One region of the Aliivibrio thorii genome, then DNA from elsewhere that is predicted to be linked to it. Evidence: predicted binding sites of a transcription regulator. Region 1 holds the regulator's gene; the other holds the start of a gene.
What was found. Region 1 encodes CRP, which controls carbon source genes, mostly activating them, when cyclic AMP is high. Its sites were predicted from a motif close to TGTGANNNNNNTCACA; they were not measured.
Positions count from the first base shown of each region.

Region 2: the regulator CRP is predicted to act here: its motif matches at 5,065-5,080, upstream of AC2IP4_RS11200 (NupC/NupG family nucleoside CNT transporter).

Region 1 covers NZ_CM170654.1:306,110-313,664, forward strand. The annotation lists gene AC2IP4_RS01435 (aspartate aminotransferase family protein) at 1-447, shown strand, start outside; gene astA (arginine N-succinyltransferase) at 599-1,615, shown strand; gene astD (succinylglutamate-semialdehyde dehydrogenase) at 1,628-3,085, shown strand; gene AC2IP4_RS01450 (DUF1338 domain-containing protein) at 3,098-3,892, shown strand; gene crp (cAMP-activated global transcriptional regulator CRP) at 3,963-4,595, opposite strand; gene AC2IP4_RS01460 (OsmC family protein) at 4,841-5,242, shown strand; gene hslU (ATP-dependent protease ATPase subunit HslU) at 5,341-6,675, opposite strand; gene hslV (ATP-dependent protease subunit HslV) at 6,698-7,222, opposite strand; gene AC2IP4_RS01475 (SPOR domain-containing protein) at 7,404-7,555, opposite strand, start outside.
Region 2 covers NZ_CM170654.1:2,457,711-2,465,265, forward strand. The annotation lists gene deoB (phosphopentomutase) at 1-701, opposite strand, end outside; gene deoA (thymidine phosphorylase) at 712-2,043, opposite strand; gene deoC (deoxyribose-phosphate aldolase) at 2,160-2,936, opposite strand; gene AC2IP4_RS11195 (XapX domain-containing protein) at 3,202-3,372, opposite strand; gene AC2IP4_RS11200 (NupC/NupG family nucleoside CNT transporter) at 3,648-4,931, opposite strand; gene AC2IP4_RS11205 (TatD family hydrolase) at 5,131-5,907, opposite strand; gene prfC (peptide chain release factor 3) at 6,144-7,555, opposite strand, start outside.

The DNA.
Region 1 (7,555 bases):
GGTGGTGGTTTTCCAATTGGTGCCATGCTAACAACGACAGATCTGGCTCAACACTTAAAAGTGGGTACACATGGATCAACTTATGGTGGTAACCCATTAGCATGTGCTGTTGCTGAAGCCGTTGTGGAAGAAGTGGCAAAGCCAGAAACATTGGCTGGCGTAAAAGAGCGTGAGCAATGGTTCCGCGATGGGCTAGAAGCGTTAAATGCAAAATACGATATGTTCGCAGAGATCCGCGGCAAAGGCTTGCTACTTGGCGCCGCATTAAATGACGCATGGCAAGGCCGTGCTCGCGATGTTCTTGTAGCAGCAGGCGAACAAGGGCTAATGGTTCTTGTTGCTGGAGTCAATGTTGTTCGATTTACTCCGTCGCTAGTTATTACTAAAGAAGACGTAGAGCTTGGTTTTGAGCGTCTAGATAAAGCACTTGCGTCATTAAATAAATAGATTCACATAAGGAGTTGGGCAACACCAGTAGATAGGGTTGCCTTTCTTTTATTTAGAGTAATCATCTAGTGCTCACTCCAATAGATAGTCTTGAAGTTTTATCTATTGGACTTAGCATAGTCTACGCAACATCGCATCGGAGGGAATATTGATGCTTGTTATTCGTCCTATCACTCAGGAAGATTATCCTGCACTTCATCAGTGCGCTGTGGAATCAGGTCATGGGTTCACCTCGCTACCCGTTAACGAAGAGCAATTACGAAATCGAATTGATCACTCCATAGATAGTTTTGAAAAAGAAGTTCAAGAGCCTGGAACAGAAGGTTACCTAATGGTTGGCCAAGATTCAGTAACGGGGGAAGTTACAGGAACTACAGGAATAGAAGCTGCGGTTGGTTTGGATTCTCCCTTCTATAATTATCACATCAGTAAAGTGGTTCATTTCTCACGTAAGCTCAATGTTAATAATGTCGTGAAGGTACTGACTTTTGGTAGCAATTACACTGGTAGTACTGAGATCTGTACGCTTTTCTTACGCCCAGAGTTTCGTGAAGGCCTCAATGGACGTTTAATGTCTAAGGCACGTTTTTTAATGATGGCGGAACATCCGCATCGTTTTTCAGACACTATTTTTGCAGAAATGCGTGGTGTTTCTGATGCAGAAGGGGAGTCACCATTTTGGAAATGGCTGCAAAAACACTTCTTCTCAATTGATTTTACTGAAGCGGATTATCTAACGGGTATTGGATATAAAGGATTCATTGCTGATCTTATGCCTAAGCTACCAATCTACGTTAGCTTATTAAGTAAAGAGGCTCAGGCGGTTATCGGTAAGGTGCATGACAACACTAAACCTGCTCTAAGACTATTAGAAAATGAAGGTTTCCGCTGTCGAGGTTATGTCGATATTTTTGATGCAGGGCCAACGGTTGAATGTGATTTACGCAGCATTGAATCGGTGCGAAATTCATTTAAAGCTAAAGTGATCATCACAGAGCATAACAGCTCACAGCAGTATTTAATTGCAAACACATCGTTTGAGAATTTCAGAGCAACAGCAACCACCGCCGCTTATGATAAAGCGACTGATACCGTTCATTTAACGCAAGAAGCGGCAACGGCATTGCAAGTAGAAGTCGATGATTACGTACGTTTATTAGCTCAATAGGGGATAAAGGATATGACACATTGGATTGCAGGGGATTGGGTTTCAGGACAAGGTGAAACCATACAATCAGTAAGCCCATACAACAGTGAAGTGGTGTGGGAAGGAGACAGCGCAACCAAAGAGCAGGTTGAGTCTGCCGTTAGTGCGGCACGTCATGCCTTTATTGAGTGGAAAAAGCAGCCTTTTGAAGCGCGCCAAGCGGTTATCGAGCGCTTTGCTGAATTGGTAAAAGAGAATGCTGATAAAGTTGCGGAAGTTATTGCAAAAGAGACGGGTAAACCTTTCTGGGAAACAAAAACCGAAGCGGGAGCTATGGTGGGGAAAATCGCGATTTCCATTCGTGCTTACCATGAAAGAACGCCACATAAAGAGCGTGAAGCAGCAGGGAATAAAATTGTACTAAGACATCGCCCACTAGGAGTAATGGCTGTCTTTGGACCGTATAACTTCCCAGGACACCTACCAAATGGTCATATCGTTCCTGCCTTACTTGCGGGTAATACCGTGGTATTAAAACCTTCAGAGCAAACACCATGGACTAGTGAAGTGATCATGAAGTTATGGCAGCAAGCTGGTTTACCTAACGGTGTGATTAATTTAGTGCAAGGTGCTCGTGAAACGGGTGAAGCACTGGCTAGCGCTAAAGGGATTGATGGCTTGTTATTTACTGGTAGTGCGAATACTGGACATATCCTACATCGCCAATTTGCAGGAGATACAGGGAAAATGCTGGCCCTAGAAATGGGCGGCAATAATCCGATGGTTATTTCAAAAGACTTTGGTGATCAAGAAGCGACGGTTTATACCATTATTCAGTCAGCTTTTATCAGTGCTGGTCAGCGTTGTACTTGTGCTCGTCGTCTGTATGTGCCAAAAGGCCAAGCTGGAGATGAGTTAGTTGTGCGTCTTGTTGAAGTCGCAAAAAACATTGTGGTTGATCAACCGTTTGCTGATAATGCGCCATTCATGGGACCGCAAATATCAGTCGCTGCGGCAGAGTTTATTTTAAATGCTCAGAAGAATTTACAAGCTTTAGGTGGTGAATCACTGCTTGAGGCGAAAAGCTTAGGTCACGCCTTTGTTTCTCCGGGCATTATCGATGCCACTAATGTTGCTGAATTGCCGGATGAAGAATACTTTGGCCCATTATTGCAAATAGTACGCTATGAAACGTTAGAAGAAGCGGTAGAGCTTGCTAATGACACTCGTTATGGTTTATCGGCAGGCCTTGTTTCAACGAATGACAATGAGTGGGAATATTTTGTAGAGCATATTCGTGCAGGTATTGTAAATCGTAACCGTCAATTAACTGGAGCAAGTGGTGACGCGCCATTTGGTGGTCCGGGTGCATCAGGCAATATGAAACCAAGTGCTTACTATGCGGCAGATTATTGTGCCTACCCAATGGCCTCAATGGAAGGCGATACCTGTGAAATTCCCGCTCAACTGTCTCCGGGTTTAACTTTATAAGAGGTGATAGGCATGAATAACGTAACGTCTTTATTTTCGTCATTATGGCAAGATTATATTGCTCGTTTATCCCCATCGGCAGGAAGGGTTCATCAGTTATTATCTAATGGCGATGAATTGATTAACGATCACATTGCATTACGTACGTTTAATTTGCCTAAGGTTGGCTTGCAAACGTTAGCCGCCCCATTTTTAGCAATAGGGTATAAAGCGTGTGAGACGTATGATTTTGAGACTAAAAAACTCAAAGCACAGCATTTTGAGCATCCAGATCCTAATGTGCCACTTGTTTTTATTAGTGAGATTTTAGTTGAAGAGCTATCGCTTGAGACTCAGAACATTATTCATGCTTTGGTTGAACAGGTGCCAGCGCATTATTTTGCGACCAGCGATTTTCTTTCAGCGGGCCGTCCTTGGGCGTTAAGTTTTGAGGAATATCAAATCTTAGCAAAAGAGAGTGAGTACGCTTCTTGGTTAGCTGCTCATGGCTATGGCGCAAATCACTTTACGGTTTATGTTAATCAGCTTGAAGCGTTTGCTGAAGTGGTTGATGTGAACCAACACTTACGTGATGCTGGTTTTGCAATGAACGAAGTGGGTGGTGAAGTGAAAGGCTCTCCTGAGGTTTACTTAGAACAGTCATCAACCATGGCCGATAAAGTGAAAGTGAGCTTTACTGAGGGTGAGTTTGACATCCCTGGTGGATTTTATGAGTTTGCTAAGCGTTATTCGCTACCTAATGGCAAGATATATACAGGATTTGTCGCTGCATCTGCTGATAAAATTTTTGAAAGCACAGACAGTTAATTCTAAAATTTAGGCATAAAAAAACGCAGCTCAAGAGCTGCGTTTTTATTTGTTTAAGATAAGCGTTAAATTAACGAGTACCGTAAACTACAATTGTTTTACCGTGTGCTGAGATCAAGTTTTGCTCTTCAAGCATCTTCAAGATGCGGCCAACAGTTTCACGTGAACAACCTACAATTTGACCGATCTCTTGACGAGTGATCTTAATTTGCATGCCATCTGGGTGAGTCATTGCATCTGGTTGTTTAGCTAGATTCAATAGAGTCTGAGCGATACGGCCTGTAACGTCTAGGAATGCTAAATCACCTACTTTTTGGCTAGTGATTTGTAGACGAGTTGCCATTTGAGCAGAAAGACGCATCAGAATATCTGGGTTTACTTGAATAAGCTGACGGAATTTCTTAAATGAAATTTCAGCCACTTCACAAGGGCTTTTAGCACGAACCCATGCTGAACGTTCTTGACCTTCTTCAAACAAGCCAAGTTCACCGATGAAATCACCTTGGTTAAGGTAAGAAAGGATCATTTCCTTTCCTTCTTCATCTTTGATAAGTACAGCAACAGAACCTTTTACGATGTAGTAAAGAGTCTCAGCTTTTTCACCCGCGTGAATCAAAGTACTTTTTGATGGGTACTTATGAATGTGACAATGAGATAAGAACCACTCTAATGTTGGATCTGTCTGAGGTTTACCTAGAACCATACTTTATACTTCCTCTGCGTTTGCCAAGTAGGCGATGTCCATTTTAAAATAACTGAGCCAAATATCAGTTTGGCCTATACAATATGGTTATCGGAACAAGGCTGCATGTTCGTTGAGATAATTGATAAAATCATACCCTGTTTCGCAACCGATTTCTTGACTTTGATCGTATGAATAGTGCGACCAAGGGCACAGTTTCGTGAAATGGATCATGAGTTTTCCTTTTATGTAGTAAAGAGGCTTTTATGAATGCTGAAGTTAAATGGATTGATGGATTTACTTTCTTAGGTCAATCTCAATCAGGTCACTCTGTGGTAATGGATGGAAATGGTGGTGAAAAAGCCCCAAGCCCGATGGAATTAGTGTTAATGGCCGCTGGTGGATGCAGTTCTGTTGATGTTGTTGATGGTCTAAAATCCGCAAATCAAGAAGTACTTGGTTGTGTTGCAAAGCTATCAAGTGAGCGTCGTGAAACTGCGCCGAAGCTGTTTACTCATATTAATATTCACTTTGAAGTGAGTGGCGATAACCTTAATCCTAAGGTGGTTGAGCAAGTCACCGCTGATTCATTACAGAAATATTGTTCGGTGTGTTTAATGCTAGGTGAAGGCATTGAGGTGACGCATTCTTGGGAAATTATTGCTTAAATAATTCTTTGCAAAGAAAAGCCTCATACATTTTGATGTATGAGGCTTTATTTTTAACTCGTAATAATGAACTGATAATTACGAGTATTAGTCGTCCATTATAGAATAAAGCGACTTAGATCTTCATCTGCGACTAGATCACCCAAGCGAGAGGTAACGTAAGCTGCATCAACAGTTAGGCTTTCACCGTCTTTTTCAGATGCATCGTAAGAGATCTCTTCCATTAGACGTTCCATTACAGTATGTAGACGACGTGCGCCAATGTTTTCTGTGCTTTCGTTCACTTGGAATGCTGATTCTGCAATACGAGTAATGCCATCTTCAGTAAACTCAAGATTAACATTTTCTGTCGCTAATAACGCGATGTATTGTTCTGTTAACGAGGCATTTGGTTCTGTCAGGATACGTTTAAAGTCGTTCGCAGTTAATGCTTCAAGTTCAACACGAATAGGCAATCGACCTTGCAATTCAGGGATAAGATCCGATGGCTTAGCCATTTGAAATGCACCTGAAGTGATAAATAACATGTGATCTGTTTTTACCATACCATGCTTCGTACTTACTGTGCTGCCTTCTACTAATGGAAGTAGGTCACGTTGCACGCCTTCACGAGATACATCACCAGATTGAGAGTTGGAATCTTTACAGATTTTATCAATCTCATCAATAAAGACGATACCGTGATTTTCCACATTGAAAATAGCTTGTTCTTTTAGCTCTTCAGGGTTAACTAATTTAGCACCTTCTTCTTCAGCTAGGGCTTTAAGTGCGTCTTTGATTTTCATCTTACGCTTTTTAGTTGTGTCACCACCAGATAGGTTTTGGAACATACCTTGAAGTTGGTTTGTCATCTCTTCCATACCAGGAGGAGCCATGATTTCTACGCCAACTTGAGGTGCAGCAACATCGACTTCGATTTCTTTATCGTCTAGATTACCTTCACGTAATTTTTTACGGAAAGATTGGCGAGTACCAGAGTCATTATCACCTTCTTCATTTTTACCCCATGCATCGCGTGCAGGAGGTAATAGAATGTCTAGAATACGATCTTCAGCTTGTTCTTCGGCTCGGAATTTTACTTTGTCTACCGCTTGTTGATGCGTCATTTTTATTGCAACATCAGTTAAGTCGCGAATGATGCTATCAACTTCTTTACCGACGTAACCCACTTCAGTAAATTTAGTTGCTTCAACTTTGATGAAAGGTGCATTCGCTAGTTTCGCTAAGCGACGTGCAATTTCAGTTTTACCAACCCCTGTTGGTCCGATCATTAAAATATTTTTTGGTGTAACTTCTGCACGCAACTCAGGGTTAAGTTGCATACGACGCCAGCGATTACGTAAGGCAATAGCAACGGAACGCTTTGCTTTATCTTGACCAATAATATGGCTATCTAGTTCGTGTACTATTTCACGAGGAGTCATCTCAGACATGGGTATTCCTTATTATCTGTCGTTAAACGTTCAATTCTTCAACGGTATGATTATGGTTAGTGTAGACGTCAATATCACCAGCAATAGTTAATGCTTTAGTTGCGATTTCACGTGCATCTAATTCTGTGTTCTCTAATAATGCTGTTGCTGCAGAACGAGCGAAATAGCCACCAGAACCAATGGTAAGAAGGTCATTATCGGCATTAATTAAATCACCAGTACCGCTAATGATTAGAGACGTTGTTTTATCAGCAACAATTAACATTGCCTCAAGACGGCGTAAAGCGCGATCACTACGCCATTCTTTAGCGAGTTCAACGGCAGCTTTGGTTAAATTACCTTGGTGCATTTCTAATTTTCGTTCACACAGGTCAAACAGAATGAATGCATCAGCAGTGCTACCAGCAAAGCCAACTAGAACGGAATCATTGTAAAGGCGACGTACTTTCTTTACGTTACCTTTTGCGATCATATCACCTTGAGATGCTTGGCCATCGCCAGCAACCACGACTTTGCCTTCACGGCGTACAGAAACTATTGTAGTCACGAGTAAAACCTCTTATTCGATGATGTAATTTAATGAGACTCTTACATTAATCTTTATGATTATTACTATTGTAATGGGGGGGATGATGTTGCTTTTCAAGATGAGTAGAATAGAAAAAGGAGCACTTGATGTGCTCCTTTTGGTAAATGTGTGATGTTATTACGACTTTTTATACTGAGCTTTACTGATCTTTCCAGATAGCGCATGGCTCTATTTTAGCTCGTTGTAATTTATGGCGATCTTTTTCAGCATCACGCTTAAATTTATACGGACCTAAAACTACTTTAAACCAGCTGCTGCCTTCTGCATGCCTAACCGTTGAAGTTAGCCCTT
Region 2 (7,555 bases), 920 kb from region 1:
AATGATAAATCACGACGATTACCTGTACGCTCAAATTTACCTTTGCCTTCACCAACAAATGGACGCGCAATTACACGGCCAATGTTGTAATCAGCAAGCTCTTCACGAGCAATCTGACAAAGCGTTAGCAAATTATCTAAACCAAATGTCTCTTCATGACAGGCAATTTGGAATACTGAATCGGCAGAGGTATAGAAAATAGGCATGCCTGTTTTCATGTGCTCTTCGCCCAAATCATCAAGTACTTGAGTTCCTGATGCATGGCAGTTACCTAGGTAACCAGAAAGATTTGCACGAGCAAGAATTCGATCAGTCAGTTCTTTAGGGAAGCTGTTTGTTTTATCAGAAAAGTAACCCCAATCAAACAATACTGGAACACCGGCGATTTCCCAGTGACCTGAAGGCGTATCTTTACCTGAAGACAATTCAGCCGCATGGCCGTAAGCACCAATGATCTCAGCGTTCGCATCTAAACCTGCTGCAAATTGACCTGTTGATTCTTTACCCGCCATCGCTAAACCAAGCTTAGAAAGGTTCGGAAGAGTTAAAGGTCCTTGACGATTACTGTTGTCAGCTAGGCCTTTATCACACTGCTCAGCAATATGACCCATAGTATCTGAACCTACATCGCCAAATTTTTCAGCGTCGCCTGCGGCACCGATACCAAATGAATCTAGTACTAAAATTATTGCACGTTTCATGTTTTCTTCCTTACACATCTTCAGGGCGAATTGTGCGATAAACTTCCGGAGTCATTTCTGGTTGTTCATCACTAATCACGATTGCTGCTTTTACCGCATCCGCTGCTTGTTGCCATTGTTCTTCACTGCGAGCATGGATCATCGCTAGTGGTTGTTCTGTATCTGCTGTTTGACCAAGACGGATCATATCACTTAAACCAACCGCATAATCAATAGTATCGGTTGCAACACGACGGCCACCGCCCATACCTACAACTGCCATACCCAAATCACGAGTATCCATTACATTAACGAAACCGGCTTTATCTGCAAATACAGGTTTAATAATTTGTGCGCTTTCTAAGTGGTTATCGTAATTTTCAATAATGTCACTTGGACCACCAAGACCAAATACCATTTTACCAAAGCATTCTGCTGCTTTGCCATTATCTAATACCGTTTGTAATTTAGCTCGAGCTTCTTTTTCATCTTTTGCTAAGTTAGCAATTACTAGCATCTCAGCACATAGTGCCATCGTTACTTCGTATAAACGAGGATTACGATATTCACCCGTTAAGAAACGAATCGCTTCACGTACTTCTAATGCATTACCGGCTGTAGAGGCCAATACTTGGTTCATATCAGTAAGCAGTGCAGTTGTCTTAGTTCCAGCTCCATTTGCTACTGCTACGATAGATTTTGCTAACTCTTCAGATGCTTCGTAAGTTGGCATAAATGCACCAGAACCGACTTTAACATCCATTACTAACGAGTCTAAACCTGCCGCTAATTTCTTAGATAAGATAGAGGCCGTGATCAATGAAATATTATCAACAGTTGCTGTTACATCACGAGTGGCATACACACGTTTATCAGCAGGAGCTAAATCACCTGTTTGGCCAATAATCGCCACACCCGCTTCTTTGGTTACTTTTCCAAAAATCTCATTGCTTGGCATAATATTGTAACCAGCAATTGATTCTAGTTTATCCAATGTACCACCAGTGTGACCTAAGCCACGACCAGAGATCATTGGAACATAGCCACCACACGCAGCAACCATAGGACCAAGCATTAATGAAGTCACGTCACCAACGCCACCTGTTGAATGTTTGTCAACAATAGGTCCGTCAAAGTTCATGTGACTCCAATCAATCACCATTCCTGAATCACGCATTGCACAGGTTAATGCGATACGTTCAGGCATTGTCATTTCATTAAAATAAATCGCCATAGCAAACGCTGCGATTTGTCCTTCCGACACGGTATTATTTGCAACACCTTGAATAAAGAAGTTAATTTCTTCTGTTGTTAGTACTTTATTGTCACGTTTTCTGCGAATAATCTCTTGTGGTAGATACATTAGTGCCTCCCCAATCTTGGTTGGGTAATTTAATATAAGTAGGGTTGAGGTAGGTGAGACGGTAATGCCTCACCTAAGTCGATTTATTTTTTAGCTATAAATCAAGTAACGAGAAACTAGTAAGCAGTTGGATCTGCTGTTTCTTCTGTCACTTCTAATGTATTCAAAAGATTAGTCAGTAGGCTTGAAGCACCAAAACGGTAGTGCATGTTATCAGCCCAATCGCCACCTAAAATATCATCAGCCATTGCTAGGTATGCTTGTGCATCTTCAGCAGTACGAACGCCGCCAGCAGGCTTAAAGCCAACTGTTTTAGCTACGCCCATATCACGAATTACTTCTAGCATCATGCGTGCGTATTCAGGTGTTGCGTTAACTGGCACTTTGCCTGTTGATGTTTTAATGAAATTAGCGCCTGCTTCAATACAGATTTGAGAGGCTTTTTTGATCAATACTTCTTCTTTTAGCTCACCCGTTTCGATGATTACTTTAAGCAGAACATCACCACACGCTTCTTTACACTGTTTAACCAGTTCAAAACCAACTGTTTCGTCACCAGCAATCAATGCACGGTATGGGAATACCACATCAACTTCATCTGCGCCGTAAGCAACAGCGGCTTTCGTTTCTGCAACTGCGATAGCGATATCGTCATTACCGTGTGGGAAGTTAGTTACTGTTGCGATACGCACTTCTGGTGTGCCTTGCTCGCGCAGCGTTTTCTTAGCGATAGGAACGAAACGTGGGTAAATACAAACTGCTGCGGTATTGCCTACTGCTGTTTTTGCATTTTTACAAAGTGCAATTACTGCTTCGTCTGTATCATTATCGTTAAGCGTCGTTAAATCCATTAATTGTAATGCACGTAGTGCCGCTGCTTTTAAATCGCTCATTGTTATCTCCAAAATAGAATAAATTCTTTGATAGTTTTGCTGTTCATATATTTAAGTTCAACAGCAAATGAGCGGACTTGATTCCCTGAAGACTTGAGCAAAACAACGCTCAATCAATATCCATTTTGCCGCCAGTACTTACTCATGAAATGAATAAATACCGCTTTAACGTCTCATCATGAGACACCGTTGAAACATGATTCATCTTATCAATACTTCGTCAGAGGCACTAGTGAAACCATGTTTCCATATAAAGACACTTAGATTATGAAAAGAAACGCTCAATAATCCATTGATACCCCACAGCGCCAAGATAAACACCGACGATACCCATAACGCCAGATAATACTGGAGGTGCCGGAATTGGTAATTTAATTGCTGAAAAAACAACACCAACAATCAAACCAGCAAAGACTGATAACAAAACTTCATTCAACATAATCCACTCTCAAGTTACTTTTTGTGTATGCATTAAATGTAGTTTAGTTTTCAAACTCTAACAGTCTTTCTCCTTGCTATGGGTCTCATTATATCAAGATTAACCCAAGGGAATGTTTCTAGCTGGTAACGCAATCGGTTTGCATCTCAAACTTTTTGCATAAAAAATGTGAAATGCATTTATTCCCACATCACTAATTTTAATTTAATAACAAGCATAAAAAAACCCGCAATAAATGCGGGTTTTTAGGTATCTAACTTACTTTATAACGATTATAGAGATAAGAATAGACCTGCGATTGTTGCAGACATTAGGTTTGATAATGTACCAGCAGCAACAGCTTTCATACCCATCTTAGCGATGTCATGACGACGTTCAGGAGCAAGACTACCTAAACCACCAAGTAAGATTGCTACAGAAGAAAGGTTAGCAAAACCACATAGTGCGAATGAAATGATTGCTTTCGTCTTCTCAGACATTTCAACGCCAGTTTGTGCAACTAACATGCCGCCATCAGCAACGTCTTTTAGGTAAGGTGCAAAGTTTAAGTAAGCAACGAATTCGTTAACTACTAATTTTTGACCTAAGAACGAACCTGCAACTGTCGCTTCTTCCCACGGCACACCGATTAAGAAAGCAACTGGCGCGAATACGTAACCAAGAATAAGCTCTAGCGTAATTTCTGGCATACCGAACCAACCACCAACACCACCTAGGATACCGTTGATTAGCGCGATTAGACCGATGAAAGCAAGAAGCATTGCACCTACGTTTAACGCAAGTTGCATACCTGTTGCAGCACCTGCAGCAGCAGCATCGATTACGTTAGCTGGCTTGTCATCGCCTTTTTGCTCTAAAGCATCAAATTGATCAACAGGCGTTTCTGTTTCTGGTTTCATGATTTTAGCAAACAGAAGGCCACCTGGTGCAGCCATGAATGATGCCGCGATTAAGTACTCTAGAGGAACGCCCATAGAAGCATAACCAGCAAGTACACCACCAGCAACAGAAGCTAGACCACCACACATTACTGCAAACAATTCAGATTGAGTCATTTTTGGAATGAATGGACGAACTACTAGAGGCGCTTCTGTTTGACCTACGAAAATATTCGCAGTAGCAGATAGAGATTCCGCACGAGAAGTGCCTAGTGCTTTTTGAAGAGCTCCCCCTAAGAAGTTGATAACTACTTGCATGATTCCTAAGTAGTAAAGAACCGCTGTTAGTGAAGCGAAGAATACGATGACAGGAAGAACACGCAGTGCGAAGATGAAACCGCCGCCGCCAAATAATTCAAACATTTTACCCGATACTAGGCCACCGAATAAGAATTCGATACCAGTGTTACCGTAGTTTATTACATTAGCAACCGCTTCAGATGCACCTAAAAGTACATCACGCCCCACTGGTACATAAAGTATGAATGCACCTAAAAGAAATTGAATGGCAAAAGCGCCACCGACAGTACGTAGATTGATTGCTTTGCGGTTATCAGATAGAAGTACTGCAAAAGCAAGCAGTGCTACAATCCCAACCAAGCTCATTAACAGGCTCATAGTTAAAAGTTTCCCTAAAATTGATTGTTGGCGTGTTTCAAATTAGCGGGGGCGATTATACTCACTGAAGCACCTATAAAGTAATGCTGTTGTCACATATTCGCCGTCCGTACATCATGCATTCACTCATAATTGTGAGCTTTATCACTAGTTAAAATCTAAAGATTCATCAATTGCACCTAAAGTAATGACAAATAACTCAAATCCCAAACAAAGAGGTGGTATTTTTATAAACAACATTTGCAATCGATTGCTTTGATTCTTTTCTAATCACAGATAAATAATCGCACAAATTTGCGACTTTATCTGGCGTATTTATCTTGCCTTGAAATCCACTCAATGGCATATCAGGAGAATCAGTTTCGAGTAAAATCTTATCAAGTGGAATTTGAGCTATTGCATTCTTTGTCTTAATGGCTCGTTCATAACTGATCACCCCACCAACACCGATATAAAACCCTAGTTGAATGAACTGTTCTGCTTGTTGAAAGCTACCACTAAAACCATGGATAACTCCTCCTTTTTTTAATTTCATCCCTCGTAATATTTTTAAAATAGCATCGTGACTTTTTCGACTGTGGATAATTAAAGGAAGTTGATACTGCTTAGCTAGTAAACACTGCTCTCGAAACACATAAATTTGGGCCTCCCTATCACAGTCAGGGGCCCAGAAATCTAAGCCGCACTCACCAATAGCAACACATTTCTCTCGGTGCTCTTGCAAGGATTGCTTTAAAAGATCAATCTCATTCTGATAATCATTAGAAATAAATAGAGGATGAATACCCAATGCATAATAAATCGATGAATGTTGTTGCGATAACGACAGAACACGAACCCAATTCGATTTATTTACACTAGGGACAATAAACTTAATTACGCCTTTCTCTTGAGCTTTTTGAAGGTAATAAGATTCATTGTCAGCAAACGGAGAGAAGTCTAAATGACAATGAGAGTCGATAAATTCAACGGACATCACTCATCCTCTTTCTTATATGGCATACAACTACGTTTATTCTCAGGCGTTAAACCAAGAGAGTTGCACCAAGCATCATACTTTTTTATCCATTGCTTAATTACATCCCACATAAAAGATCCTTATTATTTTTATATCGACAACATCAACTTAGCTTAATTACTTCTCAGATAACTATAGATACAAAAACGGAGTCCGTTAAGACTCCGTTGTTTATTTTTTAATGATCACACAAATTAGTGTTCACGTGTTGCTCTAAATTGAACATCAGGGAAACGCTCAGATGCTAAATTCAAATTAACCATTGTAGGTGCAATATACGTTAAGTTATTGCCACCATCTAACGCTAGGTTAGTTTGGTTTTTACGTTGGAAGTCATCCATCATCTTACCGTCAGTACATTCAACCCAACGAGCCGTTGCTACACTGATACCTTCATAGATTGCTTCTACGTTATATTCAGATTTCAAACGAGAAACAACCACATCAAACTGAAGTACACCAACCGCACCTACAATCAAATCATTGTTTTGTAGTGGACGGAATACTTGTACCGCGCCTTCTTCAGAAAGTTGAACAAGACCCTTAAGCAATTGCTTTTGCTTTAATGGATCTTTTAGGCGAATACGACGGAACAGTTCAGGGGCAAAGTTTGGAATACCTGAGAATTTTAAACTCTCACCTTGTGTGAATGTATCACCGATTTGAATCGTACCGTGGTTATGTAGACCGATAATATCACCCGCATACGCCGTCTCAGCACGAGAGCGATCTCCTGCCATGAAGGTTACTGCATCAGAAATACTAACGCTCTTACCTGTACGAACGTGGTTCATTTTCATACTTTGAGTATAAGTACCTGACACGATACGCATAAAAGCTATACGGTCACGGTGCTTAGGATCCATGTTTGCTTGGATCTTAAATACAAAGCCTGAGAATTTTTCTTCTGTTGCTTCAACTGGACGCTCTACTGCTTCACGTGTTTGTGGAGCTGGAGCCCAATCGGTTAGACCTTCTAGCATATGGTCAACGCCAAAGTTACCTAGTGCAGTACCAAAGTAAACAGGTGTTAACTCACCAGCAAGGAAAAGTTCAAGATCAAATTCAGGGCAAGCACCCATCACTAATTCTAACTCTTCACGTACGCTTGCAGCCAATTCGGCACCAACCGCTACATCTAACTCAGGGTTATCAAGACCTTTAATTGTACGAACTTCTTGAATTTCATGGCCATGGCCTGATTCATATAAGATCGTTTCATCACGATGAATGTGATAAACACCTTTAAATTCTTTACCACAACCAATCGGCCATGAAATAGGAGCACAAGCCATTCCTAGCTCGCTTTCTACTTCATCAAGCACTTCCATTGGGTCACGTACTTCACGGTCTAATTTGTTCATAAACGTAACGATAGGTGTATCACGTAGGCGTGTTACTTCCATCAATTTACGAGTACGATCTTCGACACCTTTAGCGGCATCGATAACCATTAGGCATGAATCTACTGCCGTTAGTGTACGGTAAGTATCTTCCGAGAAATCTTCGTGTCCAGGAGTATCAAGAAGGTTAACAAGACAACCATTAAATGGAAATTGCATTACCGACGTAGTTACCGAGATACCACGTTCTTTTTCCATTTCCA